3 regions of the Ruegeria sp. CE12 genome follow, and region 3 is predicted to be linked to each of the others. Evidence: riboswitches for the same ligand, from Rfam matches in the RefSeq annotation. Region 3 holds a riboswitch; each other region holds the start of a gene.

Region 1 (10,178 bases), on a different contig from region 3:
CAATGCGATCATGCTGACCATCGCATATGGTGTCGCCGCTGCTGCGGGTGACGACGCCGTTGCAGCTGCGGTGCATGGCGGGGATCACTTCATCTATCCCGATTGCCGTCCTGCATTCACGGATGCGTTCGATGCGATGCAACGCACGGCTCTTGATGGCTACGCAGATGTCTCATTGTACGTCCCCTTCGTGCATCGTTCCAAGGCTGACATCGTTGCCGAAGGTGCACGGGTTAACACACCATTTGATCAGACGTGGTCCTGCTACAAGGGCGGAGAAAGCCACTGTGGTCGTTGCGGCACCTGTGTGGAGCGGCGCGAAGCATTCGATCTTGCCGGTGTAGCTGACCCGACCCTTTATGAAGACCCCGATTTCTGGCGCGCGGCGGTTGCAGGAAAGCAAGACTGATGTTCCGGATCACCAAAGAGTTTCACTTCTCTGCCTCACATCAGCTGGGCCACCTGCCCGAAACACATCAATGCGCACGGCTGCATGGGCATAACTATATCGTGGTGGTCGAACTGGCCGCAGCCGAATTGAATCAGGACGGTTTTGTTCGGGACTATCAGGAACTGAAGCCCCTCAAGACCTATATCGACGACAGCTTTGATCACCGACATCTGAACGATGTGATGAACGAAATCTCAACCGCCGAGAACCTGGCGCGTCACTTCTATGAATGGTGTTCAGCCCGCTGGCCAGAAACGGCGGCCGTCAAGGTATCTGAAACACCTAAGACCTGGGCGGAGTATCGGCCATGAGCTTGAGGATATCCGAGATCTTCGGCCCCACTGTACAGGGCGAAGGCGCACTGATCGGCGAACCGACGGTCTTTGTCAGGTCCGGCGGATGTGATTTTCGTTGTTCGTGGTGCGACAGCCCCCATGCAGTCGATAGCGACTATCGTCATGACTGGACCCCGATGAAGGCCGAGACGGTCTGGGCCGAGGTCCAACGCCTGTCCGGCGGGCAACCATTGACCGTTTCGCTGTCAGGCGGCAATCCGGCCATTCAGGATTTCGCCCCGCTCATTGCACTGGGCAAGGAACATGGATACGGATTTGCCTGCGAAACCCAGGGCTCGATCGCCAAGCCGTGGTTCTCAGATCTCAACATGCTGATCCTGAGCCCCAAACCGCCAAGCAGCGGGGAAATGATGGATTGGGGTCAGTTTGACGCCTGCTTGGCTGCACGCCCAACCCATACCGTCCTGAAGATTGTGATCTTCGATGGTGCTGATTTTGATTGGGCGCGCGAAGTTGCAGATCGTTATCCGGATCTGCCGCTCTATCTTCAGCCCGGAAATCCGAACAGCGATCCCACGGAACCCATCGACCTGGGTGAAACGACAGGACGATTGGAATGGCTGATCGACACAACCCTTAACGCACGATGGTTCAGACCCCGTATTCTTCCCCAGCTGCATGTACTTGTCTGGGGCAACAAGCGCGGCGTCTGAGCAAAGGAGAAACACATGAGTGACAGCATCTACAGCAATCTCACCCAGTTGGGCGGCGCAACACAAATGCCTGCCAGCCCCGAAGAGGCCGAGCTGGAGCGTGTCCAGAACCCGCAGGCGGACGTGGACTACAACGTTCGCTTTACGGCACCCGAATTTACCTCGCTCTGCCCGATGACAGGACAACCCGACTTTGCACATCTGGTGATCGACTATGTGCCGGGTGATTGGCTGGTCGAAAGCAAGTCACTGAAACTGTTCCTTGGTTCTTTCCGGAACCACGGTGCATTTCACGAGGATTGCACAATCTCGATCGCGCGGCGTCTGGCGGAGTTCCTTGAACCCCGCTGGCTGCGTATCGGCGGATATTGGTATCCGCGCGGGGGCATACCGATTGATGTGTTCTGGCAAACCGGTGCGATGCCCGAAGGCGTCTGGATTCCCGATCAGGGTGTGCCACCCTATCGCGGGCGCGGCTGAGCTGATGATGCGGGCGAGGCAATCGAGCGCTGCGCCCGCATATTTGACTATGACACAGAAAGCCGGATAGATCGCAATATGGCTCAGCACCCTGTTTTCTGGACGTTTCGCCGGTGTCCTTATGCGATGAGGGCGCGCCTCGCGCTGGTCAGCGCGGGTGTAAAGGTCGAGCTGCGTGAGATCCTGCTGCGGGACAAACCACAGGCTTTTCTTGATACTTCAGCGTCTGGGACAGTGCCCGCTCTTCGAACCAATGATCAGGTTCTGGATGAGAGTCTGGACATCATGATCTGGGCACTAGAACAGAACGACCCCCAACAGTTGCTCGATATGACAGAGGAAGGTTGGGAGCTGATCTCAACAAATGACGGCCCGTTCAAGGATGCGCTGGATCACACCAAATACGCCACGCGATATCCCGATCTGGACGTAGAGGTTGAGCGGCAAAAAGCGGCCACCTATCTGACCGACCTTGACCAAAAACTGGATGGGCAGGCGTGGCTGTTCAGAGATCGACCAACGATTGCAGATCTGGCAATGCTGCCATTCGTGCGCCAGTTCGCAAATATTGACCGTGTGTGGTTTGACGCTCAGCCCTGGCCCAACCTGATCAGATGGCTGGACCAATTTCTGACTAGCGACACTTTCGGGCAAATCATGCACAAATACGCACCTTGGTCAGAAGGTGATGTGCCGATTTGGTTCGGTACCTCAGACGTTGTCTCCGACCTATAACTGCCGCAACTGCGAACCGGTTTTGAATACAATCACCGGACCTGTGATTGCTGTGATTGTTTCACCGGTATTTATCGGATGGTAAGTCGCGCGGGGTGGTCGTGCGCCATCATCGATGTCGCGTTGCACCCAATCCCGCTCCTCCATCATTCGCAAGGACTGTGAGAGGGCGCGATCAGTGATCGTCAGCAGGTTTCGCCTGATCTCGTTAAAGTGGCTCAGTTCATGAAGGGTTGCCAGAACGGGCAACGTCCATGAGCGCCGAAGCAGATCCTGATTATCTTCGCTGGTCGCAGACAGGATCTGATTGGCGAACCGGGCTGCCACTGCACCACGCTGTGTCAGTCGAAATTCCGGTCGCAACGGATGGCCGTAGCCCGGGTTTCGCTCAAGCAATCCAATTTGGATGAGATGATCTACACTCTGAGAGAATGACGTACGGCCCGCGCCGGTTGCAGCCAACAATGGCGCCTGCCGCCCAGGGACACCTTCGTGAAGATTGGAAAGAATGGGCAGGGCCCACGCCCGCGAAGTGATGTTGACAAGTGCATCAATGTACATAAAGTATAGTTACTATATTTTACCTTAAAAGGAAAGATGATGCCGCTCATTTCCCTGGAAGAAACCATAACAATTGCGCTGTCGGTTAAGGATCGTCACGCCAGCGCCGATTGGTACGAGAGCATGCTTGGCTTCAAAACGCTTTATCATGCAGATGAGGCAGGTTGGTCAGAGCTAGAAACCCTGACCAAGGGCGTAACCCTTGGGCTTGGTGAGCACACCAAACCCGCGCCCGGAAACTGCGTCCCTGTATTCGGCATCGCCGACCTAGACAGCGCAAGGCAAAAGCTAGAACAGGCTGATGTTCAGTTTGACGGCCCAACAGATGTAGTCGAAGGCATGGTCAAGACGGCGACATTCTATGACCCCGACGGCAACGCCTTCATGCTTGCCCAAGATTTGACGGGCGGGTCCTGAGGAATTGTAGACCCAAGGATCGTTGCCGAAGTTGCGGCAACGGTCTGCAATTAATGTCAGATATGAGCAATTTGTGAGCGCTACCTTTCGGTTCGTGCACCCTGGGTGACGCGATTATAGTTGTAATCGGGTCTCCATCCTCCTAATCACAGCTTCACCTCGGGGTGCGTGGCCTGCCGCGCTGAGATGCCTATCAGGCGAACCCGTTGAACCTGAACCGGCTAGAACCGGCGGAGGGAAAGGTGACGGTTTCATCCATCCTTACCCTCTCGCCGCAATGGAGGATGATATGAAACATCTGCTGATTGCTGCGGGATTACTGAGTGCAACTTCGGCTATTGCCGCCGACAAACCTCAGCTGACCGTATACACCTATGACAGCTTTGTCTCGGACTGGGGTCCGGGTCCGCAGGTCGAAGAAGCTTTTGAAGCGGTCTGCAATTGCGATCTGAATCTTGTTGGCGTTGAAGATGGCGCCGCCCTGCTGTCACGTATCCGGCTTGAGGGCGAAAACTCGGAAGCTGACGTGGTGCTGGGACTGGATACCAGTCTGATCAATGCAGCCAAGGAAACCGGTCTGTTTGCACCCAGTTCCGTTACAGCTGACTACGCGCTGCCGATTGAATGGACCGACGACGTTTTTGCGCCCTACGACTGGGGCTATTTCGCATTTGTTCACAACGCCGATTACTCGGCCCCAGCGAATTTCCGTGAATTGGCGAACAGCGAGACAAAGATCATCATTCAGGATCCACGTTCTTCCACACCCGGCCTTGGTCTGTTGTTGTGGGTGAAGGCGGCCTATGGCGATGAGGCACCCGAAATCTGGGCTGGTCTTGCAGACAATATCGTAACAGTCACCAAAGGGTGGTCCGAGGCCTATGGCCTGTTCCTCGAAGGTGAATCGGATATGGTCCTCAGCTATACCACCTCTCCGGCCTATCACCTGATCGCTGAAGAAGACGCTTCGAAATCGGCAGCTGTCTTTGACGAAGGCAATTACATGCAGGTTGAAGTGGCAGGGAAACTCGCCGGGACTGATCAGCCGGAACTGGCGGATCAATTCCTGGAATTCATGGTTTCGGATGCGTTCCAGCAGATCATTCCTACAACCAACTGGATGTACCCGGCAGTGACCCCGGCAGCTGGGTTGCCCGAAGGGTTTGAAACCCTGACCATTCCGGAAAAGGCTCTGCTCTTTTCACCCGATGAAGCCGCCGACGTGCGGGATCAGGCACTTGCAGAATGGTTGAGCGCGCTCAGCCAGTAAGCCCATTGCCGGGTATCGGCGCGGCTGCCCTGGTCGCCGCGCTGATACTGGGCACACTGGCCGCAGTCACCCTGCGTGCCGAAGCAGGCGGTGGATTTGGTCCGGCCGACTGGGCTGCCCTGCGTTTTACACTTACTCAAGCGATACTTTCCGCGCTGTTCAGTATTGGATTGGCGGTTCCGGTTGCACGAGCACTCGCCCGGCGACGGTTTCCCGGGCGTCGCGCGCTGATTGCGCTGCTTGGCGCGCCGTTCATTCTTCCCGTTATTGTTGCGATAATCGGATTGCTGCAGGTCTTTGGTCGGGCCGGCTGGATCTCTGATATATTGGGTTATTTTGGCTTCGCACCCATTCGTATCTACGGCCTGCATGGCGTGGTATTGGCCCATGTATTCTTCAATTTGCCCCTTGCCACGCGCCTCATCCTGCAGGGATGGCAAGAAATTCCGGCCGAGCGATTTCGCCTCGCTGCTCAGTTAGGCTGCAACGGAGTGGCCATGTTCCGGTTGATCGAGTTGCCGATGCTGAAACGGATTTTACCGGGCGTGCTTGCGGTAATCTTCGCCATTTGCCTAACCAGTTTTGCTGTTGCGCTGACTCTGGGTGGCGGGCCCCGTGCGACCACAATCGAACTCGCGATCTATCAAGCCTTTACCTATGACTTTGACCTCGGCCGTGCTGCACTGTTGTCGGCGCTACAACTGGCCCTGACTGCCGCTGCAGCTTTGGCCGCCCTAAGGTTTTCTCACAGGGACGGCTTCGGCACCGGGCTGGATCGCCCCATCCGCCGGTGGGACGGCGGCGCGCCCATTGCCGATGCCTTATGGATCATCGCAGCGGCCGCGTTCCTGCTGCTTCCTTTGGCATCTGTTGTGATTTCAGGTTTTGCTGGTCTCTTCGAAACGCCAGCTTTGGTGTTCCGCGCCGCATTGACCTCGGTCATGGTGGCGGCCGCGAGTACTGCAATCTTGCTGCTGCTGGCGCTGCCCATGGCCACTGCTGTCGCGACAGGGCGATATGGAATTGTTGAGCTCAGTGGCATCCTCGGGCTGGCCGCATCACCGCTGGTGATCGGTACCGGATTATTCATTTTGGTCAGGCCTGTGGCCAACCCGACAGCGCTTGCGCTTCCGGTGACGGCACTGGTCAACGCAGTTATGGCTCTGCCCTTCGCATTGCGCATTCTTGTCCCGGCCGCGCGCGATGTGGTGTCGCGACACGGCCGACTGGCGCTTTCCCTCGATATGACCAACATGACCTTCTTTGTCCGCATTCTGCTTCCTCGAATGCGCGCGCAGATCGGTTTTGCAGCCGGGCTGGCCGCAGCCCTTTCGATGGGAGATCTCGGGGTGATCGCACTGTTCGCAGACGCCCAGATAGCAACGCTGCCTTTACAGATTTACCGCCTGATGGGAGCTTATCAAATGCAAGCCGCCGCCGGAGGGGCGCTGCTTTTGCTGCTGTTGTCCATGTCGGCGTTCTGGATATTGGATCGCGGAGGACGCTGGCATGCTGAAGCTTAGTGATTGCGTCATTGAAAATGGCAATTTCACCCTGCACGCCGATCTTGGCATCGAACCCGGGGCGAGCGTTGCAATCATTGGCCCATCAGGTGCAGGTAAATCGACATTGTTGGAATTCATTGCCGGTTTTCGTTCCCTAACTCAGGGTCAAATATTCTGGCAGGGTACCGAGATAACAGATCTGCCACCGGGCAAGCGTCCGCTGGCAATGCTATTTCAGGACGGCAACCTGTTCCCTCATTTGACCGCTGAGCAGAATATCGCTTTGGGGGTGCGTCCAAATGGACGACTGAGTCCAAATGAACAGGACGAGGTTCAAACCGCCCTGACACGCGTAAATCTGACGGGAATGGGCACTCGCAAACCTGCAGAGCTATCTGGCGGGCAGCAAAGTCGGGTGGCTTTGGCCCGAGTGCTTGTTCAAAGGCGCCAGGTGCTTTTGCTGGATGAACCGTTCGCTGCACTTGGTCCTGCTTTGAAAGCCGAAATGCTGGATTTGGTTGCTGATTTGATTGAGGGGACTGGCACAACTCTGTTGATGATCAGTCACGATCCGCAGGACGCGCGCCGCATTACCGATCAGACAATACTCGTTGCCGAAGGTCAGGCCCATTCGCCGGTTGAAACGACAGCGCTGCTCGACAACCCACCTCCCAGCTTGCGCAGCTACCTGGGATAATCGCTTCGGCACGAGGCGATTTGCCAGATGTCAGGCCTGCATGTTGTCAGGAACTACTCTGCTGCATCGTTCACCCTCAGAGTTCGTAGGGATAAACAAAGCCCGTCAGGGGCATGAAACCCTGGGGTTCACATGCCCCTGACAATGGAAGGCAAATTCGCATCTAACGCAATGCGTCAGAAGTAGCGCAACCAGATGTATACGTTCGCGATCATCAGGGTCAGGATCATGATCGGGAATGCGATTTTGGCAAACGCGATAAAGCCGATGGGCTGCTTTGCTTTCTCGGCAAATGCTGCAACCGTCAGGTTCGCACTCGCGCCCAGCAAGGTACCGTTGCCACCCAGACAAGCCCCAAGTGCCAATGACCACCACAACGGTTCAATCGCGTCTTCTCCACCAAACGTGTCGGCTGTGGACTCGATCAGCGGAATCATGGTCGCCACGAAGGGAATGTTGTCGAGGATCGCCGACAGGATACCTGAGGCCCAGAAGATGAAGAACGCGGTCCACATCATATCGCCCTGTGTCAACTCCAGTACTTTCTCACCGAAGAACGCCAGCAGACCTACATGCTCAACGCCGGCAACGATGACAAAGAGACCACCGAAGAAGAAGATCGTGACCCATTCGACTTCGCCAAAGATATGGTGCACAGATTCCGACTGCTCTTCGCCGTGCTGGTGCCCATAGGCCAGTAGCATCAACAAGCCTGCACCGGCCAATGCGGAGGTACCAGGCTGAATGCCATACCCATGCCCCAACGTGAAACCGAGCAACACCAACGCCAGAACAGACAGCGACTTGATCATTAGACCTACATCCGTGATCGCTTCGGATTCATTGAACCCCATAATCCGCTCACTGGCGGATTTCGGAATGCTGGCAAGCTCCTTGCGGTTCATCAGGTAGATAATTCCCGTGAGGACCACCAGACAGATCGCCGAAATCGGTGCCAGATTCACAACAAACTCATTGAAGCTGAGGCCTGCGGCGGAGCCGATGATAATATTCGGCGGGTCACCGATCAGGGTTGCTGTGCCCCCGACATTCGAAGCCAGAATTTCAGCAATAAAAAACGGGAAGACGCGCGTTTCCAAAGCTTCGGTGATCAGCAAGGTAATCGGGGCAATAAGCAAGACGGTTGTCACGTTATCCAGCAATGCTGAAAACACGGCCGTGATCAGCGTCAACATGATCAGAATACCGGTAGGATTGGCCTTGACCGACTTTGCGGCCTTGATCGCCACGAACTGAAACAGTCCGCATTTGCTGGTGATACCCACAATGACCATCATACCAATCAAAAGGGCCAGTGTATTGGAGTCGACCCCGGCCACCGCCTGTTCCTGATTGATGATCCCGAACAGTACCATCAGCGATGCGCCAAGCATTGCCAGAATGGCTCGGTTCACTTTTTCGGTTATCAGTACGGCGTAGACCAGGATCAGGATACCGGTCGCGACCCAAAGGGGATCAATGCCCAATAGTTGTGGAACGGAGAACGCAGCCTCTCCGTGTGACGTAGAATGCTCAGCCAAGATTTTTGTCCGGTTCGTTGGTGGTTAGCTCAGTGCGCGATCCAGAAGTGAGTTTGCACTCACCGTGCCCACAAAACGCTTTGTTTCAGGCTCGACAAGGATCACGTGCCGCTTGAATTTGTAGATCAGAAAAATGCCTTCCATCACCGGTGTATCCGGTGCGGCCACTGGGATGTTGGTCGGTCTCGACATGTTGTCGCGCACCTTTTCTGTCTTCAACCGCTCCAGCTGCTGATCGAAGTCATCCCGTGTGAGATTCATGAAGCTGAGAGACTCGATTGGCACCCGCGACGCATCGTCGTTCAGACCGATTGTTGCTGCTTTGGGCAGGATCAGCTTTAGAAGTGTCGGCGCAGTGAATACACCGACATATGTGCCGTCATCTTCTACCACCGGCAAAAACCGCGCACGGCTGTCCCTGATGATATTAAAGGCGGTGGCAATGCTCTCATCCGGATGGATGGTTCGCTGAACTTCAGTCGGCACCATTACGTCATAGCAGGTCAGGCCCATGGGTATCCTCTGTCTTCGTATGGCTGCCCGGCGATCTGCCAATTGGGTGGCCTCATCTGACTTCGCGTTTGCGAGGCAAACCAGCAAAGCCGAATCGAATTTTTTCTGACGGTGGTGTCTTTTCACTGCCACGCAGGATTGGCCAGCCTTTTTGCGAAATTGTTTGTCGGCGTGTCGGTTTTTCTGTTGCTTTGGCCGACAATCACAACACATTAAGCCGGTTTCTCTCCAATCTGCGGCCTCTGCTTAACCAAGATCCGCTGACACAAAAAAACGCCCCCGAATGATCGAGGGCGTTTCCATGTACTTCGAAGGTATCGGGCTTAGCCGCGCTCTTCGATGATCTCAACCAGATGCGGGATCTTGTTGACCATGCCGCGAACCGAAGGGGTATCTTCCAGCTCACGGGTTTTGTGCATCTTGTTCAGGCCCAGACCGATCAGGGTTGCGCGCTGTTCAGCGGGGCGACGGATCGGAGAACCGATCTGCTTGACGACGATGGTTTTTGCCATGGTTCGCTCTCCTTACGCTTCTGCTTCAGCAGCAGCCGGTGCTTCGTCCCGCTTGGGCAGGATGTCGGCAACCTTTTTGCCACGACGTGCGGCAACCGAACGCGGGCTCTGCTCTTTTTGCAGGCCGTTGATGGTGGCGCGGATCATGTTGTACGGGTTCTGCGAGCCCAGCGACTTGGACACAACGTCCTTGACGCCCAGCATTTCGAACACAGCACGCATCGGACCACCGGCGATGATACCAGTACCTTCAGGTGCGGTGCGCATAACCACTTTACCAGCGCCGTGACGGCCCTCGATGTCGTGGTGCAGAGTACGACCTTCGCGCAGTTGCACGCGGATCATCTGACGCTTGGCTTGCTCAGTCGCCTTGCGGATGGCCTCAGGTACTTCTTTCGCTTTACCTTTACCAAAGCCCACGCGGCCTTTCTGATCGCCGACAACCACCAGAGCGGCGAAGCCAAAGCGCTTACCACCTTTTACGGTT
Region 2 (10,178 bases), on a different contig from region 3:
AGATCGGCCTGTCCGGCTGCAACCAGACGCGGCGGGGCTGACGGGTCTGCAGGCGGAATGACTTCAACCTCAAGCCCCTGATCGGCAAAGTAACCCTTTTCCTGCGCAATGATGATTGGTCCGTGATCCGGGTTCACGAACCAATCCAGCAACAAAGTCATCTTGTCTTCGGCCCACGCAGGTGTAGCGGCCAACAGGGCAACAGCTGTAATCAGCTTTTTCATGTCTCGCGTTTCCTTCTGTTCACGAGGTTGAGGCCGCGACGAGGACGATCTCGCCCGGCCAATCTGGTTGAATACGTTCGGCAGCGCGCCATGCCCGCAGGCCGGTCGCGCAACACAGGGCCAGTCTTTTTTCCTTGTTAGGCTCTGATATGAGATCTTCAGGAGTCGTCCGTTTGGCACTCGGATGAATAAACTCCGGCGCCTCCGCAACATCCCTTAACTCAACAATCACGTCGGCTTCGCTCAGCTGACTGGCGGAAACAAAGCGGAATGCCTGTGACGGCTCGGGCGCCTGATCAAAGCGAAATCCGGTACTGCGGAATGTACGGGCATCGAACTGCACGAGATGCCCGAGGGGGCTCGGCTCAAGACCAAGGATGACGCTCAGCGCCATCTGCGCTTGAAGCGAACCCAACATCGCAACCACGGGACCCAGCACCCCTGCTGTGGCGCAGCTTGCACCACTATCAGGAGCTTCGGGGAAAACCGCGCGCAATGAGGGGGCTCTGCCACAGAACCCACCGACATATCCCGACAGCCCCAGAACAGACGCGCTGATCAGGGGTTTTCTCAGCTCCAGGCAACTGTCTGACAAGGTGTAGCTGGCCGCGTAGCTGTCCGCGCAGTCCAACACCAAATCATGTTTGGATACCAGGTTTGCCACATTTTCGCTTGTTAGAGGCTGATTCAATTCCGAGATTTCGATTTCTCTGTTTAGTTCTCGGCAACGCTGAGCCGCCGCCTCTGCCTTTGAGCGGCCGCAGTCTTTCTCTGTAAACAAGGTCTGGCGATGGAGGTTCGATTGCTCAACGACATCCCCATCCATCACCGTCAGATGTCCAACCCCCGCCCCGGCCAACAATGGCAAAACAGGTGCTGCCAAACCACCAGCTCCGATCACAAGAACCCGCGATCTGGAAAGGCTTTTTTGCCCATCATCGCCGACCTCGGGCAGGATCATCTGTCGGGAATAGCGCGTCATTTGCAGACCTCGATCCATTCACGCACACGCCCTTCGGGGTCGTCGTTGAGAGTGATGTCGGTGACAACTGAAACGATATCCGCGCCAGCCTCGAATACGCCACGCGCGCGTTCGACACTCATGCCGCCAATACCGACCAAGGGGATGTCACCTACCCGTGCTTTCCATTCGGTCACTCGCGGCAAGCCCTGCTGATGCCATTTCATCTTTTTCAGGATGGTCGGATATACAGGGCCCAGCGCGACATAATCCGGACCCATTGCCAGGACGCGCTCGAGCTCGTCATCATCATGGGTTGAAACACCCAGTTTCAGACCGGCCTTACGGATCGCCTTGAGATCGGCGTCATCCAAATCTTCCTGACCCAGGTGAATCCAGTCACAGCCCGCTTCGATAGCTGCCTGCCAGTAGTCATTCACCACTAGCACAGCACCATGTTCGCGACACAGAGCTTGTGACACTTCGATTTCGCGACACACGACGTCGTCTGGCTGATCCTTGATGCGCAGCTGTACCAGCTTAACACCCAAAGGCAGCACTCGGCGCAACCAGTCTGAGTGATCAAAGATCGGGTAAAATCGATCAAGGGTCATGACAGGAACGCCTTTCCAACAACGGGAGTAGAGGCCTCGGCCATGTCGCGCGCTTCAATCGGATCGGCCTGATGGGCCAATTGTCCGGCCTGAACCGCCAGCGCCATCGCCTTGGCCATCGCAGCCGGATCACCCGCACGGGCAACGGCTGTGTTCAGAAGGACGGCATCAAAGCCCAGTTCCATTGCATGCGCCGCATGGCTTGGCAGACCGATGCCTGCATCAACAACCAATGGCACATCCGGGAATTCAGCACGCATGGCACGCAATGCGTATTCGTTGTTCAGCCCGCGACCTGACCCGATTGGTGCGCCCCAGGGCATCAGGACCTCGCAGCCGGCGGCCAGCAACCGTTCTCCGACTATCAGATCGTCCGTTGTGTACGGGAACACCTGAAACCCATCCTCGGTCAGAATGCGAGCGGCCTCGACCAGCTGAAACACATCCGGCTGCAGGCTGTCCGTGTGACCGATCAGTTCCAGCTTGATCCAGGGCGTATCAAACACCTCACGTGCCATATGAGCAGTGGTAACTGCCTCTTTGACCGTGTGGCAGCCAGCCGTGTTCGGCAAAACCAGTACACCAAGCTCACGGATCATGGTCCAGAACGTCTGTCCCGCGCCGCCCGCCCCTTCACGGCGGAGCGAAACCGTGGCCACGCCTGCAGCGCTTTGGCGAAAAGCCTGTTCCAGAATGGCAGGGCTGGGATATTGCGCTGTTCCCAGCATCAGGGGGTTTGGTAAATCGGTGCCGTAAAAACGTTTCATGCTCAGCCCCCCTGCATTGGCGCAACAACTTCAATCCGGTCGCCTTCGGCCAGTTTGTGGGCAATGCGCAGACTGGATGGGACAAAATCTTCGTTCACTGCTGTGGCAACGCGACCAGAGAACCCGCATTCCTTCAGCAGTTCAGACAAGGTTTCCGCGCGCACGTTGCGCGATTCACCGTTAAGGACGATCTTCATCAACCATCTCCGAGTGTTTGTTTTCCAACGCCAGATCGGCAACGCCCTGCGCCAATGCAGGCGCCAGCAAATAGCCGTGGCGATAGAGGCCATTGGCATAGATTGTCCGGCCCAGCCGCCGGATGCGTGGCAAGTTGTCAGGAAAGGCTGGGCGAAGATCGACACCGATTTCCAACACCTCAGCCTCTCCAAAGGCTGGGTTCAGGGCATAGGCCGCGCTCAGCAGCTCCAGCATCGAACGCGCAGTAATACGGCTGCTGTCTTCGGATTCGATCATCGTCGCGCCCAGCATGTAAATGCCATCGCCACGCGGCACGATGTAAAGCGGCATGCGTGGATGCAGCAGGCGTACGGGGCGGTTCAACGCCACATCCGGGCAGCGGATCACCAGCATCTCGCCCTTCACGCCGCGCAGATCGTGCAAGTACTCACGCGCATGCAGCCCGCGGCAGTCAACTGCATTCTCCATCTTCGCAGGCGCGAGTTTCTGGTGAAACTCCACCCCTTGTTCGCGCAGCTGACAATAGAGATCGTTTAGCGCCTGCCGGGGATCGACATGCGCCTCTGCGCTAAAATGCAAACCCTTTCCGAATTCATGTAAGTCAGGCTCTAATGCGGCAATTTTCGCCTGTTCAACCTGTTCAAAACCTTCGGTACGACGCGCGAAACGACGCAGATCCGGCAAATCCCGGGCATTCGCAACAACGAGGGTACCTTGTCTGTGTACCTGCGTCCGGTCCGCCCACCAATCGATGGCCTGTTGACCCAGTCGCAGCACAGGTTCCTCGGCGTTCTCGTATTCACACCAAGGCGCCAGCATGCCACCAGCCCACCAGGAACACCCATGTGGGCCAGGCGGGCCGCCAGGATCAAAGACCTGAACGCGTGCGCCACGGGAAACCATTTCACTCGCGACCGCCAGACCGGCAACACCGGCACCTATGACAGACCAGACCGTCACGCCGACCAGACCTGATGGAAATGGTGCACCGGACCATGTCCCTGCCCTATGCAAAGGTCATCTGCGCGGGCAATTGCGCCCTGCAGATATCGATGCGCCTGAGTCACTGCTTCTGTCAGGTTCAATCCCTGTGCAAGTCCGGCGGCAATCGAGGATGACAATGTGCACCCGGTGCCGTGAGTGTTTCTTGTGGATTTGCGAGGTGCTTTGAAATCAGCCACTTTACCCGACGCATCAATCAGTAAGTCGTGGCAGATTTCGCCCTCTCCATGACCGCCTTTCATCAGAACGGCACGTGCACCCATCTCACAAAGCTCAAGACCTTGGGCGATCATATCCGCGGGCGCCCTGGCGGCGGTTTGATCCAGCAGACAGGCTGCTTCGGGCAGGTTGGGCGTTATCACCGTTGCACAGGGCAACAGCACGTCACGCAAGGTCTGAACCGCCTCAGCGGCCAACAGGGCGTCACCGGATTTAGCGACCATCACCGGGTCAAGCACCACCGGACCTTCGAAACCAGAAATCCCCTGAGCCACTGTCTGGATGATTTCGGGCGTTGCCAACATCCCGATTTTGATCGCACCGACGTCGAGGTCGCTCAGAACCGCTTCGAGCTGCGCGGAGATCACCTCCAATGGAATGCCGTGTACCGCGGTTACCGCCTGAGTGTTCTGTGCTGTCACTGCAGTCAGAACGCTGGCGCCATAGACACCCAGCGCGGACATCGCCTTGAGGTCGGCCTGAATTCCGGCACCACCTCCGCTGTCCGATCCTGCAATTGTCAGGGCAATATGCGCCATGTCGTTGCTCCATATTCAAAGGGCAACGGGCATGGAAAACGTCTGTGCACTAAGACCGTTCCCTACGCCGGTATTGCCCGGATCAGGTTCGATGGGTTAGCGCATTCACGCCTCTCAGCCCCAAGACAGGGCACCCCAACGGTTCGCGCGGACAATCTCAGGGCTTGAGCCGGGTTTCAAGGGCCAATCTGAACCGGTTTCAGATCAAACTGGACCTAAGGAACAAAAAAGGCCGGCTCTGACGAACCGGCCTGACATTCTTGATTGCTGGGCTCTTAGCCCTTCATCCCATCCCAAAAGGATTTGACGGATGAGAAAAAGCTCTTTGATTCCGGATGGTTGTCTTCACCCAGATCTTCGAACTCACGCAACAGTTCTTTCTGACGGCTGGTCAGGTTTACCGGAGTCTCTACGGCCAGTTCGATGAACATGTCGCCAACTCCGCCACCACGCAGCGCGGGCATACCCTTGCTACGAAGCCGCATCTGGCGGCCAGACTGGCTGCCGGCCGGGATCTGCACGCGACCACGACCACCATCAATGGTCGGTACTTCGATCGAACCGCCCAGCGCGGCCTTGGCCATGCTTACCGGAACGCGGCAGTAAAGGTTTATGCTGTCACGCTCGAACAGCTGATGCTGCGCGACTTCGACAAATATGTAGAGATCACCCGGAGGGCCACCGCGCATTCCAGCCTCACCCTCGCCAGCAAGGCGAATACGAGTACCGGTTTCAACACCAGCAGGGATATTGACCGAAAGAGCACGCTCTTTTTCAACACGGCCCGCGCCGTTGCAGGATTTACAGGGGTTCTTGATGATCTGACCGAGGCCCGAACAGGTCGGACAGGTTCGTTCGACCGTGAAGAAGCCCTGTTGCGCCCGCACCTTGCCCATACCCGAACAGGTCGGACAGGTTGTTGGCTCAACACCACTTTCCGCACCGGTGCCATCACAGGATGAACAGGCCACGGCAGTGGGTACATTGATAGTTTTCTGCAGGCCGGAATAGGCTTCTTCCAGCGTTACGCGCAGGTTGTAGCGCAGGTCCGATCCACGTGCCGCGCGACGTCCACCGCCACCACCACGCTGGCCACCCATGAAATCGCCGAACAGATCGTCGAAGACATCCGAAAACGCGCTGGAGAAATCACCAGAGCCAAATCCGCCACCGGGACGACCACCGCCACCCATGCCGTTCTCAAACGCAGCATGACCAAAACGGTCATAAGCAGCTTTTTTGTCGGCATCACGCAGCACATCATAGGCCTCGTTAGCCTCTTTGAACTGCGCTTCGGCATCCGGGTTGTCCTTGTTGCGGTCTGGATGAAGCTCTTTGGCTTTTTTGCGAAAGCCCTTTTTGATTTCATCCGACGAAGCGCTCTTGGACACGCCGAGCACTTCGTAATAGTCGCGTTTTGACATCAGTATTTCCTTATGCCTCAACGTAATCGGGCCGGCCCGGCAACCGGACCGGCCCAAATTGGCCCGGTTACCCGTTAGTTACGCTTGTCGTCGTCCAGATCTTCGAACTCGGCATCGACAATATCGTCATCACCAGGCGCGGCATCTGCGGCTGCAGGCTCATCTTCGCCCTCTTCCGCTTGCGCCTTATAGATGGCTTCACCCAGTTTCATGGCCGCTTCGGTCACGTTCTGGATGCCCGACTTGATCTTGTCCGCATTGTCCGTTTCCAGCTCATCCTTGAGCGCGGCAACGGCCAGCTCGATCGCTTCGACGGTCGACGGGTCGACCTTGTCGCCATGTTCCTCGATCGATTTCTCGGTCGCGTGAACAAGGCTTTCGGCCTGGTTTTTGGCTTCGACCAGCTCTTTGCGGGCCTTGTCTGCCTCGGCGTTTTCCTCGGCATCCTTGACCATCTTGTCGATATCTTCGTCCGACAGACCGCCCGACGCCTGGATCGTGATCTTCTGCTCTTTGCCCGTGCCTTTATCCTTGGCCGAAACCGAGACAATGCCGTTGGCATCGATGTCAAAAGTCACCTCGATCTGAGGCATGCCGCGCGGTGCGGGCGGGATCTCTTCCAGATTGAACTGACCCAGGATCTTGTTGTCCGCGGCCATTTCGCGCTCACCCTGGAAACAGCGGATGGTCACGGCGTTCTGATTGTCCTCAGCGGTCGAGAAGACCTGAGACTTTTTGGTCGGGATCGTGGTGTTGCGGTCGATCAGACGGGTGAACACGCCACCCAGCGTCTCGATGCCCAGCGACAGCGGGGTCACGTCCAGCAGAACCACGTCTTTGACGTCGCCCTGCAGAACACCGGCCTGAATGGCGGCGCCCATGGCAACAACTTCGTCCGGGTTCACACCCTTGTGCGGCTCTTTACCGAAGAACTTGGTGACCTCTTCGATCACTTTCGGCATCCGGGTCATACCACCGACCAGAACAACCTCGTCCACGTCGCCAGCCGACAGACCTGCGTCTTTCAGGGCGGCCTGACAAGGCTTCATCGACTTCTTGATCAGGTCGCCAACCAGCGATTCCAACTTGGCACGGGTCAGTTTCATGACCATGTGCAGCGGCTGACCGTTTGCACCCATCGAGATGAACGGCTGGTTGATTTCGGTCTGCGAGGTCGAGGACAGCTCGATCTTGGCTTTTTCAGCGGCTTCTTTCAGACGTTGCAGGGCCATCTTGTCTTGCGACAGGTCGACACCGTGTTCTTTTTTGAACTCGTCCGCCAGGTAATTGACGATGCGCATGTCAAAGTCTTCACCACCCAGGAAGGTGTCGCCGTTGGTCGACTTAACCTCGAACAGGCCGTCGTCGATTTCCAAAATGGTCACGTCGAAGGTACCACCACCAAGGTCATAAACCGCGATGGTTTGGGTTTCTTCCTTGTCCAGACCATAGGCCAGCGCAGCAGCTGTCGGCTCGTTGATGATCCGCAGCACTTCCAGACCGGCGATTTTACCAGCGTCTTTGGTAGCCTGGCGCTGTGCGTCGTTGAAGTATGCCGGAACGGTGATAACCGCTTGCGTGACTTCCTCACCCAGATAGCTCTCGGCGGTTTCCTTCATCTTACCCAGAGTGAAGGCCGAGATCTGGCTTGGGGAGTATTTCTCACCGCGGGCTTCAACCCACGCGTCGCCATTGCCGCCATCGACGATGGCGTACGGCACCATTTTCTTATCTTTTTCGACTTCTGCATCATCCACACGACGACCGATCAGACGCTTGACGCCAAAGATGGTGTTGTCGGGGTTGGTGACCGCCTGACGTTTTGCAGGCTGACCGACCAGTCGCTCATCTTCGGTGAAGGCGACGATCGAGGGCGTGGTCCGCGCCCCTTCTGCGTTTTCGATGACCTTCGGCTGCGAGCCATCCATGATGGCAACGCACGAGTTTGTGGTACCGAGGTCAATGCCGATTACTTTTCCCATATTTTCAATCCCTTTCTCTTCAAGGCGATGTCCCGAGGTCCGGACCCGTTATGGCATCCGGCCCCGATCAGTGCTGCGCGACAGCACTACACCATCGCGCGTCCCGGCGTATATAAGGGCGGGACAAGAGGCCTGCAAGCGTTCTGAAATGCAGGTTTTCGGGATTCTGTAGCCTTTTTTGGCAAGGTTTTGGCAAGGATTGGGGATTCTTGAATGGCACGGCTGCTTTTGCGGGGGTTCGATATCAGAAAAGGCTATCTGGACGGGGCCGCGCAGACGCAGCTGATCGATGTCTTGCGTCCGATTCTGAAATCCGCGCCCCTGTTCCATCCCACCACCCCATCAGGCAAGCAGATGTCCGTACGCATGACCTCGGCCGGGGGTCTGGGCTGGGTGTCAGACAAAGCCGGGTATCGGTATCAGGACACCCATCCGAAAGGCGCGGCATGGCCTGCTATTCCGGATGTTATCCTGCAGATGTGGAAAGATCTCTGCAGTCCCGATCGCGATCCCGATTGCTGCCTGATCAACTATTATGGCGAGGCTGCCCGGATGGGCCTGCACCAGGACAAGGACGAAGCGGATTTCTCTTGGCCCGTACTGTCCGTCTCGCTGGGCGATGATGCCCTCTTTCGAATTGGAAACACGACCCGGGGCGGCAAGACCGAGTCCATTTGGCTGAACTCGGGTGACGTTGTGATCATGGGAGGTCCGGCGCGTCTTGCCTATCACGGGGTCGACCGGATCCGGTTTGGTTCATCCCGGTTGTTGCCCAAAGGCGGCCGCATCAACCTGACCCTGCGCGTTGCAACCTAGCGTCGCGCACTCCAGCTCTGCGATACGTGTTTGCGGGTAAAGAACACGCCCAGCAACCCGATCATCATCAACGCGAGCCCGACCCAAAGAGCGTATTCCCAACTCGTGTTTCTTGGAAAATAGTTCCGGAATACGAACCCCCGGCATTGGTCGATTACGTGAAACAATGGGTTCCACGCGAATGCCGCCAGCCAGGCACCCCCGAGCGCGTTCGCCACGACCATCTTTCCGGAAAAGATCATGTTCATCCGGCGATAGACATTGTTGAGTATCTCCGAAGTCTGCGGAATCCATGGTTTCAGTGCCATGAAGATCAGACCAACCGTACACCCAGTGAACCAGGCCAAAACAAGCATCGCGAATGCACCACCCGGATCCTGAATCTCGATTGGGGAGATCGTCACGCTGTAGAGGAACAGGATCACGATCAACGAAACAATTTGCGTGTAAAACGAACCGAATGCAGCGGCCAGCAACATCACCATGATGTTCATTGGCGAATGCAGCATCATCGGGTTGTTGCCGATACCGACACCGGCGACCGAACCGACAGCCTTGATATGCGTCAGGAACAAAAAGACACCCGACAACAGATACAGGACATATTCACCCCGGATCTTTGCCACCCGCGTCCCGACAAGCGACATGATCAGATAGAAGACAACCACGAGCGCCAGAACCTGTATGATGTTCATCACGATGGCGATCACCGCATTGGAATGCTGTGATCGAACGTTGCGCACAACGGCATGGAACACGAGTTCCGCCGTCGTGAATGCACCGCCCAGCAGCGATTGATTTCGCTTGTAATAGAACACTCGAACGTTCTTTCCTGCTTTATCGCCTGCAACCTGGCATGAAATTCTTGCCGTTCCGTATCCGGCACATCATAAGTCGGTCAGGTTTTCGGATCAACAAACCTCAGGAACGGAGCATTTTTGTGACCTACGACGCCCTCATTCCCGTCATCCGACGTCTGGCCCTGGAAGCAGGCGACAAGATCATGGAGATTTACGAGGCGGATGATTTCGACGTGAAGGTCAAATCGGATGCCAGCCCCGTCACCGAGGCAGACGAAGCCGCAGATGCCCTGATCTCGGCAGGACTGCGGGCGGCATTCCCCGATATCCTGTTGGTGACCGAAGAACAGGCCGCCTCGCATTCGGAAAAGGGCGATACGTTCCTGATTGTCGACCCGCTGGATGGAACCAAAGAATTCATCAACCGCCGTGGTGATTTCACGGTGAACATTGCACTGGTGGAGAATGGTGTCCCGACCCGCGGTGTGGTCTATGCCCCTGCGCGAGGGCGTATGTTCTATACTCAGGCTGATGGGCAATCGGTTGAAGAAACCGGTGCTCTGAACAAGGAGCAGACAGGCGAGTTGACACCAATATCAGTCTCTAACCCGGACAATACGGCACTTTTGGTC
Region 3 (10,178 bases):
GAAGGGAATTCTTCAGCGACCGTCGCGGGTATATACATCCGCAATGGCCTTGAAGGTAACTTTGTGAATTCCGGTTCAATCAGTGCAGTCGCGACTGACGAAACGGAAGAAGCAGAAGCTTACGGCCTGTATGTCAGAGGCGGGATGACCGGTAATATCGTCAACACCGGTTCGGTGAGCGCCCGAGGAGAGGGTTACTCATCTGCGACCGTCTATGGATTCTATATCCGCAGCGGACTTACCGGAGACTTCTTCAATTCCGGCTCCGTCAATGCCTTTGCACAGGACGAAACATCCTCGGCCGAAGCCTATGGCCTGTATGTCAGTGGTGGGTTCGAAGGAAATGCGATCAACAACGGCGTCATAACCGTGCAGGCGATCGCCGATGAATCCCAGGCTTATGCATATGGCATCTACTCATCCTCAACGCTGGATGGTGACTTTATCAATACCGGCACGATCTCGGCACAGGCAACTGCACCCGATTCCTTTGCTTCGGCAGCAGGTTTCTATGCCGGTGCGCTTGTAAGTGGGAACATCGCAAACAGCGGCACGATATCAGCGCAGGCGCAGGGTCTTGGCTCTGAAGCGCAAGCGTATGGCATCTACGCGAGCGGAGTAGACGGCAACGTTTCGAACAGCGGAGCAATCACGGTTAAGGCCGATGGTGAAACCTCTGCAACAGCAGGCGGTGTCTATATCAGCAACGCGTTAGCGGGCAGCTTCACCAATGCGGGTTCGATCAGCGTGACCTCCACGGATGCCACGGACGAGGCCGAAGGATATGGTCTCTATGTCGGGGACGATGTCGCGGGCGACATCACCAACAGCGGCTCCATCACTGTTTCAGCCAAAGGTGAAACAAGTGCGTCAGCTTATGCAGGCGCCATCCAGATCAGGGACGGCTTTGACAGCACGCTCTCGAACTCTGGCACCATCAGAACCACCAGTGTTTCAGATGCAGATGATGCTACCGCGCGTGGCGTCTATGTGCGTGGGAACACCGGGGGTCGCGTTGCGAACACCGGCAGCATCATGGTTCGGGCCGAAGGTGCCAAGAATGTCAGGGCGCAGTCGATCCTGCTCTATGATGAGGTCACCGCAGACATCTCCAACACAGGCACCATCAGCGCCGCTGCAGCAATAGCGAACGGCACTAACGATGCCGAAGCGCTGGCTGCGGGTATCTGGATCGAGAATATGCAGGGCACGTTCTCAAACACCGGATCTATCACGGCAAGCGCAACGGGTGGTCCCGCTGCGAATGCATATGGTCTGTATTTCGAGAACTTTGACGGCGTGATTACGGATGTGGGAACCATCTCGGCCACTTCCGACGGCGGTGATGCTTATGCGATCTATCTGGGAACCGGCAAAGGTGTCCTGAACGTAGATACGAAAGACAACATCTCGGGCCGGATCCGTGTTGGTGATCACGATGTGAATCTGGACGCACAAGGGGGTAGCAAAGTCTTCAGCTTTGAGGACGCCGCACCAACTGTGGGAACATTCACCACCAAGATTTCGGATCAGGACTCTGCCTGGTTTGTCCAGAACGAAGGTGGGGCAGCTCCGGTATATGCTGTCGTTGACGGGACCGACGTTGCAACGCCGGGCGATGTCGTCGCCATGTTTGGCAGCGTAGTAGGCAGCAGCGGCAATGCGCTGCAGTTCCAGCAAGCCCCGCAGGTAACACAAGGTGTTTCGTTCAGAAATGCGCCCGGTGCGACTTTCGGTGGGTTCCGCCCGTTTGCAATGATCGACGCAGAATATCGCGAGTTCGAGAACGATCCTGACGTCAAAACCGATGTGAAGCTGTTCAACGGCAGTGCCGGACTTTCCGGCCAGACAGAAAACGGCATTGCACTGGCTTTTGGTATGGGCGTGTTCACGGCCGATGGTGATAGCCGCACGACCGACTTTGACACCACCGGCTTCTATCTGGATGCAGCGGTGGGTCGCCAGTTTGGCGCGTTCACGGTTGAGGCCGGGCTTGGTTACGGCTGGCTTTCGACTGATCGAACACGTCAGATCACGGGCAGCGCCGATGCAAAGGCAGATTATGACAGCACCTTGCTGACTGCACATATCGGTGTTGAGCGCGCGTTCGATGTCAGCGACAATTTCGGGCTGATCGGTTTTGCCGACGCCAGATATACCAATCAAAAGGATGATGGTTACACGGAAACCGGCTCGATCGCGAATGCTACTGTCGGAGACATCACAACCGAGGTGATCGAAGCCCGGTTGGGTGCCGAAGTTGAAAAACAATTCAACAATGGCGGAGTTCTGTCAGGCCAGCTAAGCGGTGTGCTGCGCCGAGGTCTGGGGGATTCGCAGGCCGATGTCTCCGTCTTCTCATCAACTCAGAATGTGATCTTTGCATCGACAGACTTTACCGGTGCAAGCGTCGCAGTGGGTTATGAGAAAGATCTGGTTCAGGACATGCTGCTGGAGCTGAAGGCTGAACAGGAGATCGGCGACAATGCTCAGGGCCCGTTCCTGCGCGCCGGTCTTAAGTGGTCGTTCTAAAACAAAAATCTCTGCGGCACCTACCCGGTGCCGCAGAGGCAAATTCCTGATGACAGCGCCCTCCTACCTAACGCTGTGTTTATGTAAATCGAAACATGGCTGAATAAGGGCTTGTCTCAGACGTGGTGCCTGAGCTAACCAAAGGTCACGCAGGGGAGTCCCACCGAGGGGACTGAGAGGCTGACGGGGCATTGCCCGGCGACGCGACCCTTTGAACCTGACCCAGTTGATACTGGCGTAGGAAGCTAGGGCGCGCAGGCCACGGATCCGGGCAGGCGTTCTCCGAACAAGGGGGCCGTACACCCTCTCGTTTCCCCAAGCCAAAACTCATCTGGTGTCTTTTTGAGTTGAACTGCTTGAGGAGCACCAACATGAATGTCCCCAATCCCAAGATCACCACTGGTGAACTGCCTGCATCGCGTAAGATCTACGTGAATGGCACACTGCACCCTGACGTCCGCGTTCCAATGCGCGAGATTTCGGTACACCCGACAGCGGGTGAGCCGCCGTTGCCGGTCTATGACAGCTCAGGCCCGTACACCGACCCGAACGTAATCACTGATATTCGTGAGGGCCTGACCCCACTACGTCGCAAATGGATCGAGGCGCGCGGTGATGTCGAGGAGTATGAAGGGCGCGAGATCAAACCCGAGGATAACGGGTTTGTAGAAGGCGACCGCCTGACGCCCGAATTCCCGGTGCGCCCGCGGCCTCTGCGCGCAACAGATGGCAAGGCGGTGACGCAACTCGCTTACGCCCGCGCCGGGATCGTGACGCCAGAGATGGAGTTCATTGCCATCCGCGAAAACCAGCTGCGCGAGGCAGTGGCCGAGCAACGTGAAGGCAATGATTGGGGTGCCAACATACCGGACTATGTGACTCCGGAATTTGTGCGGGATGAGGTCGCCGCAGGTCGCGCGATCATCCCCGCCAATATCAACCACCCCGAAAGCGAACCGATGATCATCGGGCGCAACTTTCTGGTCAAAATCAACGCCAACATGGGCACTTCGGCTGTTACCTCTTCGATGGAAGAGGAAGTGGACAAGATGGTCTGGTCGATCCGCTGGGGCGCCGACACGGTCATGGACCTGTCCACAGGCCGCAATATCCACAACACCCGTGAATGGATTATCCGCAACTCACCGGTTCCGATCGGCACGGTGCCGCTTTATCAGGCGCTGGAAAAGGTCAATGGCATTGCCGAGGACCTGACATGGGAAGTGTTCCGTGACACGCTGATCGAGCAGGCCGAACAAGGCGTGGACTATTTCACCATCCATGCGGGCGTGCGCCTGCACATGGTTCCAATGACGGTGAACCGGGTGACGGGCATCGTGTCGCGCGGCGGATCGATCATGGCCAAGTGGTGCCTGCATCACCACAAGGAAAGCTTCCTGTATGAGCATTTCGATGAGATTTGCGACATCTGCCGGGCCTATGATGTGTCGTTCAGTCTCGGGGACGGTCTGCGTCCCGGCTCCATTGCTGACGCCAATGACGAAGCACAGTTTGCCGAGCTCGAGACGCTGGGGGAGCTGACTAAGATCGCCTGGGCAAAGGACTGTCAGGTAATGATCGAAGGCCCCGGCCATGTGGCGATGCACAAGATCAAAGAGAACATGGACAAACAGCTGGAGTGCTGCCACGAGGCCCCCTTCTACACGCTTGGCCCCCTGACCACCGACATCGCACCCGGTTATGACCACATCACCAGTGGCATTGGCGCGGCGATGATCGGCTGGTTCGGTTGCGCGATGCTCTGTTACGTCACGCCCAAGGAGCATCTGGGGCTTCCGGATCGGGACGACGTGAAAACCGGCGTGATCACCTATAAGATCGCCGCCCATGCGGCGGATCTGGCAAAGGGACTTCCAGGCGCGCAACGCCGTGACGATGCCCTGTCGCGTGCCCGGTTTGAATTCCGTTGGGAAGATCAATTCAACCTGTCGCTCGACCCCGACACCGCGCGCGAATTCCACGACCAGACTCTGCCGAAACAAGCGCACAAGGTCGCTCATTTCTGTTCGATGTGCGGGCCGAAATTCTGCTCGATGCGGATCAGCCACGACATCCGGTCCGAGGCGCAGAAAGAAGGAATGGAGGCCATGGCCGCCAAGTTCCGGGAAGGTGGAGATCTTTACCTGCCTGTTGAAGACTGACCGATATGGCGAGACCGGTCCAACCGGTCTCGCATCCGTCTGAAATCCGGATCTAGGAGATGTTACATTGGACACCTAAATAGACCGCATCAGGCAAAAAACAGGGTTTACCGGTGACTAACGGACTGAGCGAGCAACACAGCAACGCCATAAAATATTGGGCAAAGCAGCATTCAATTATTCGAAAAGTGATCCTCTTCGGCAGCCGGGCTCGTGGTACGCATTCCGCAAACAGCGACTTTGATCTGGCAATACAAGTGTTCCCGGCCAGCCCGCATCATTATGCTCAGATGGCCTATATGGACTGGCATGACCGCCGGGTGGAAGATCTGGAAGCTGCGCTGAATCACAGGGTTCAGCTTGAGTGGTTTGCACCGGGGGCAGGACTGGCCATCGAAAGATCGATAAAATCCGAAGGCGTCACGGTTTTCTTTCGTCAGTACTTCGAAGACGAGGCCGGTTAGTTGTTGCACATGCAGGTGAATTGACCCGCAAAGCTTCGAAAACTGGTGCAGCGGCCGCCGAAACGGTTGGCGAAGCCCGAAGGGCTTCAGCCAGTCACTGTAAAGACGGTGCTGAGTATCCACAACGCAGCGGCCAGCAATGCAAAGGTCGCTACCGTGGATACTCCGAAACCCAGAACATTGGCACTGCGATACGAGCGCATCAGATTGTCAAACCCTGATTGGTTCAGGGGCCCTTCACTCACCTTAAGCTCTGCAATGAAACGGGACATCATGGGGGTATTTCTGGCAATCAGCGTACCCAGACCACGGCACATGATCCACAACGTTGGCAGGAGTGGTGGAATACAGGCAATGCTCAGCACAATGGCAGCCGGGACACCACCCTCGCGGAACGGACCTACCAGGTTCACCCAGTCGTTACTTACGCTTTCATGTGTCAAAACCATGATTGCATAGAGAACGAACACCATCAGAAACGGGATAATCAGCGCAAACATAAGCCCGATCGCTGCAATGCAGACCAGCCCGGCGACGATGGCCACATCACCGGCATCATGCCATCGCAACGCGCTGAGAATTTCAACCATCGCGACAAACGCAAGCCACGCACTGACGGCGATAAATAGGATGAAGATCAACATCGCTCCGTGGGTCGCACCCAGATTACCCAGATAACCCAGCACAAATGCCGCACACAAAGCCAACCCAAGCACAAAGGCCATCTTACGCTCGTTCGGCACCAAAGCGACCAGGAAACCGGACATCATAAACAGCCCAGTGTTTTCGAAGACCCGACTATGCACAATCAGAAACACACCGTAGCCGATCTGATACGCCAGATCATAATAAGTGTCCGATCCCCCAAAGAAACGGGCACTCAGCTTGTTCCGATCTACTGCCGCCGCAACAAACGCAAACATGGGCAGCACGCTGATGGCTGCCTGAAACCAACGCTTGTTCGCTGGAACGTCATCGTTAAAAAAGCTCCACGCTCCGTAGGTTGTGATATCAAAAAGCGCCCAGCCCAAGTAGATTGCACTGACCACAAAGACGGAGGATAGCCCAAGTGCCCATGCCACCGTTTTCAAGGTAAACGAACCTTCGCCGTAGCGGAAACTAAACAACATCGTTGGGTCCGCGCTGGGGTCAATGAACGTGTAAGGCCCACGCAACAAATACAGACCAATGGTCCCCTGCCGGGTTTGTGGGTTTGCGATCAGGTCGATTTCTGCCGGCCGCGGATTGCGAGACCGTATCCCCACTAATACTGCGAATAAGCCGGCGACCAAAACGATTGAATTCATTGTCATAAATATGATCCAAACTGATGCTCTGGATTTTCTCTCACCCGAGAAGGTGGTGAAATTAAGGCTCGTGTCCGACTATGAGAATCCTAGGTTCAAATTGGACCTTTTAATCAATCCGCAGGTTGGGTGGTATCAATCAGGCAAACAGCGCTGCATGAACGGCGTTTGCTCGTTTCAGTAATCATAGACCCTCACAAAAATCGGCTCGGGTGCAGGAATCGGATGGAGGCCCGAATATGGTTTGTGCGCAGGCAGCAGGAAAACAGGCCAATCGACAACGCCATCCAAACGCACGCGATTTGGCCCTGGTTTCAACAGCACCGGCAGCTGCACTGGTTCGTCCTCGACCAACAATGACACCGCCACAGGTTGCCCGCTTTTGTCGAACAGTCCGAACTCCTGCTCATGAGGCGTTTCGAACGTCACTTCGCTGACATCCGATAAGCGAACTCCCGGAACGCCAATGTTCGGCGCAACCCGAACATAGGAGTTTTTAAGAAACGGTTTCATCAGCTCGCGCAGTTTTTGTGTTCGGTAGGTGTCAATGATCAAATGCGGTGGTACGGCACGCAGTTTGCGCATGAAGTCCGAAGCTTCGCCTTCGGTATTCGCGATGTGAACCTGTCGCGTATCAAGCCACCGGCGCTGAGATTCCGCGTGGTTTGACAGCATACCTATACCATCAAAATACTTTTCGTTGGGCCCAAGCAGAGTTTCGACCTGCCGGATGAGATCAATCTCAGCCCGGTTGTCGTGCTCAATATATGTGATGTTGCGGGCAAAGCTGAGAAGAACGGCAACGATCCATACCGCATGGATCAATCTGGCCTGCAACTTGCCGCGTGCCGCGTAGTCCAGTGTGGCCGGGGCCCAAAGGCACAGAAACGGGATCAACATGATAAACACATAGGGCCAGGGCTGATTATGACGTGCAATCAGCACAATCATGACAAGGGTGAAAACCAGCGCAACCTTATGCCTGGGTGTCAGCTTCCTCCACCTGTATAGACTAGCCAGCAGTCCAAAAGCGGCGAGCAGATAAGGAAGCAGATTTCGCTCGATCGTCTGCCCATAAAACATCCCCAAAGTGGTGTAATAGACATGTCCGCTTGTGGCGACCCTGAGCGGGCCTTGGAAAAGAGAGGTCAGTATCGTCAGACTGTCCCAGCCACCGAACGCGATACTGTAGACAAGAATGGGAATGACCCACCCGGCGACCAGCATTAGGCCGCGCCTAAGCATTGTCAGTAGATCCAGACGCAAAAGCGCCTCAACCACCAGTCCAAGGCCAAGCGCGAGATTGAAGTAAACCGCCTTTTGCGTCGCGATGAAGGCAAGCCCGCTGAACAATCCGGCGATCAGAATAGTCTTTGCACGAGATATGTCTCGGGACACGATCCAATACAGCGCAGCAGTTGCGAAAAACAGCGCCAGAGACTCGGATCGGGTACGAAATACCCGCTCGATAAAGGTTGAAAAGCTGAGGGCCAGCAGAATGACCAGCAACGCGCGTACCCGGTCCTGACCCAGTTTCCGCGTGATGCCATACAGCAGGGCCAGCGTTCCGCAGGCCAGTAAAGCGGTCTGCAAGCGGCCGATCATGATTGCCGACACCGCATCCCAACCCAGCCAGTGCGCCGGTTTGTAAAACACCGCATAGCCGACCGCCTTGGACGGCCAGATCGTATCAAAGAACCCATTGCCCAGATATTTAGACTGCCCGAACTGCCAGAATTCGTCCATCACGAACTGGGTGTTGAACGCGAAGAACACCAAGAAGCCGAGCTTGGCGCATAGTGCAACACGTATGGCCCACTGATAGCGCAGCATAGGGTCACTGGTTTCACCAGCACGGGCGTATTGCAGGTCTGAGGCTTGCAACGTCTTACTCAACTGGCGCGTTTAAGCTGGCTTTTCTTTCCTTCGATCATTTCCATCCGTCCGCGCGGCACCCGTGTCCGGGCGTTCCAGGCTTCGTCAATTTCGGTTTGCTTTGGCGGCAATGCACTGGTCACCGCTTTGTCACCACGGATGATCGACAACAGGAAATTCTTGAATGCGTTTACCGAACGCAGGCCTTCCTTGGGATTTGTAACCGCCTGCAGCGCTTTGCGCACCATGTAGGTCGGACGGAAGTGGAACTTGCGCACTGCGTATTCGCAAAAATCCTCAAGATCCTTGGGCGACAGACCGGGCAGGTCCAGAACACATCGGTGCTGACCGTCGGGATTCAGCCACTCGTCGAAATTGGTTGTGGCCAGATACCCGCCCTCCTGTGCCCATTCATAGGCGCCGGTGCCCGGATAGGGCATCACCGGATAGAACTGGGCACTGTCGGGATTCAATTCTTTGGCCAGCTCAAGGGTCTTGGCCAGCGTCTCTTTTGTTTCACCGGGGAATCCAACCATAAAGCAGCCGTGGACGAGAATACCCAGCTTGCGGCAGTTCTCCATAAAGTCTTTTTGTTGCTGCAGTGTCTGACCCTTGCGCATGTTGATCAGCAGGGTCTGGTCACCGGATTCAAAACCGGTCGCACATTGCCGAAGCCCGGCTTCTTTCAGGGCTTTCAACGTTTCGTAGTCGACGTTGACGCGGATGTTGGCAAACCATGGCAGCGTGATACCGGCCTCTTTGACCAGCCGGGCAATTTCCTGTGCACGGACCCGGTCTGAGGTAAAGGTGTCATCCTCGAAAACGATCTCCTGAACTTCAGGCATGTTGTCCTGAATCCATTTCATTTCGTTCACGACATCTTCGGGCGACCGACACCGATAGCTGTGGCCATGCATCACCTGCGGATATACGCAGAAAAAGCACCGTGCCTTACAGCCCCTACCACCGATCAGCATGACCATGGGCTGGTTCGCGATCGTGAACAGATAATTTTCAGGTGTCAGGAACTGCTTGTAGACCGGTGCCACCCAAGGCAACGCATCCATATCACTGATCAGGGTGCGATCACCGCTCCGCTCCGAACTATCGCCCGATCGCCACGCCAGACCGTCAACCGACGAAATCGGCTGCCCCTGCTCAAGCGCCTCGGCAAGCTCGGAGATGGTAAAGTCGTATTCGCCAATCGCGACAAAATCCAAGGCCTTGCTTTGGGTCAGGGCCACTTGCCACTCAGCCGTTACATGGGTTCCAGTACAGCAGAACCTGGCCTGCGGCAGAGCAGCCTTGAACAGATCAACGGTTTCCAGATCATGGTTAACGCTGGGGGTTGATGTTTCGATCACCACCAGCTCGGCGTCGAAGTCACGCAATCTGTCGATGGTATCCTCGCGCGACAGCTCATCAGCGGCGCAGTCCAGCAACAGACATTCATGGCCTCGCGACATTGCCAATGCGGTGGCATGCGCCAACCAATAGGGATAGTACAACGTCCCCGATTTGATCACCCCGGGACTGCGTTGAGACCTGGAAAAACGCCAGTCTCTGAGAGGCGGATTTACAAAGGCGATTCGCATTGCGTTGGTCCCTTTCCGTGTGCGGGTATTGATGTCTTTCCCACGCCAGACAACCATTGTTCAAGCAGTTGATAACCCGAGTTCAGGGCCGCGATCTGCGTTGACCGGATCGACGAGATCTGGGCCGCATCTTTGGTTGGCTGGTCAAGCTTTTGCAGCACCGTATCGGCCCAGCAGGGGTCATTCAGTTCAACCACACGGTCCTCGTACCCAGCCTGCTTGCAAAAGGCGCGGACCTTAGCC

The links. A riboswitch is a leader RNA that binds a small molecule or an ion and turns the genes downstream of it on or off. The one in region 3 is predicted to bind thiamine pyrophosphate.
Region 1: another riboswitch for thiamine pyrophosphate. It lies ahead of thiB (thiamine ABC transporter substrate binding subunit); the one in region 3 lies ahead of thiC (phosphomethylpyrimidine synthase ThiC).
Region 2: another riboswitch for thiamine pyrophosphate. It lies ahead of thiD (bifunctional hydroxymethylpyrimidine kinase/phosphomethylpyrimidine kinase); the one in region 3 lies ahead of thiC (phosphomethylpyrimidine synthase ThiC).

Annotation. Positions count from the first base shown of each region.
Region 1 is NZ_JBQFRS010000005.1:325,523-335,700, forward strand. Features, by position in the region: gene queC (7-cyano-7-deazaguanine synthase QueC) at 1-409, shown strand, start outside; gene queD (6-carboxytetrahydropterin synthase QueD) at 409-762, shown strand; gene queE (7-carboxy-7-deazaguanine synthase QueE) at 759-1,460, shown strand; gene queF (preQ(1) synthase) at 1,476-1,940, shown strand; gene ACR0IO_RS14560 (glutathione S-transferase) at 2,019-2,675, shown strand; gene ACR0IO_RS14565 (winged helix-turn-helix transcriptional regulator) at 2,670-3,236, opposite strand; gene ACR0IO_RS14570 (VOC family protein) at 3,276-3,653, shown strand; TPP riboswitch at 3,804-3,910, shown strand; gene thiB (thiamine ABC transporter substrate binding subunit) at 3,943-4,923, shown strand; gene ACR0IO_RS14580 (thiamine/thiamine pyrophosphate ABC transporter permease ThiP) at 4,899-6,446, shown strand; gene ACR0IO_RS14585 (thiamine ABC transporter ATP-binding protein) at 6,433-7,125, shown strand; gene ACR0IO_RS14590 (ArsB/NhaD family transporter) at 7,302-8,666, opposite strand; gene ACR0IO_RS14595 (CBS domain-containing protein) at 8,691-9,179, opposite strand; gene rpmD (50S ribosomal protein L30) at 9,503-9,691, opposite strand; gene rpsE (30S ribosomal protein S5) at 9,704-10,178, opposite strand, start outside.
Region 2 is NZ_JBQFRS010000012.1:80,499-90,676, reverse strand. Features, by position in the region: gene ACR0IO_RS20500 (ABC transporter substrate-binding protein) at 1-224, opposite strand, end outside; gene ACR0IO_RS20495 (HesA/MoeB/ThiF family protein) at 244-1,206, opposite strand; gene ACR0IO_RS20490 (thiamine phosphate synthase) at 1,203-1,799, opposite strand; gene ACR0IO_RS20485 (thiazole synthase) at 1,796-2,566, opposite strand; gene thiS (sulfur carrier protein ThiS) at 2,569-2,763, opposite strand; gene thiO (glycine oxidase ThiO) at 2,747-3,724, opposite strand; gene thiD (bifunctional hydroxymethylpyrimidine kinase/phosphomethylpyrimidine kinase) at 3,721-4,524, opposite strand; TPP riboswitch at 4,567-4,672, opposite strand; gene dnaJ (molecular chaperone DnaJ) at 4,800-5,948, opposite strand; gene dnaK (molecular chaperone DnaK) at 6,023-7,930, opposite strand; gene ACR0IO_RS20455 (alpha-ketoglutarate-dependent dioxygenase AlkB family protein) at 8,144-8,746, shown strand; gene ACR0IO_RS20450 (ABC transporter permease) at 8,743-9,564, opposite strand; gene cysQ (3'(2'),5'-bisphosphate nucleotidase CysQ) at 9,687-10,178, shown strand, end outside.
Region 3 is NZ_JBQFRS010000004.1:5,208-15,385, reverse strand. Features, by position in the region: gene ACR0IO_RS11200 (hypothetical protein) at 1-2,532, shown strand, start outside; TPP riboswitch at 2,674-2,793, shown strand; gene thiC (phosphomethylpyrimidine synthase ThiC) at 2,904-4,694, shown strand; gene ACR0IO_RS11190 (nucleotidyltransferase family protein) at 4,808-5,158, shown strand; gene ACR0IO_RS11185 (hypothetical protein) at 5,245-6,471, opposite strand; gene ACR0IO_RS11180 (DUF7055 domain-containing protein) at 6,643-8,361, opposite strand; gene ACR0IO_RS11175 (B12-binding domain-containing radical SAM protein) at 8,358-9,935, opposite strand; gene ACR0IO_RS11170 (glycosyltransferase) at 9,917-10,178, opposite strand, start outside.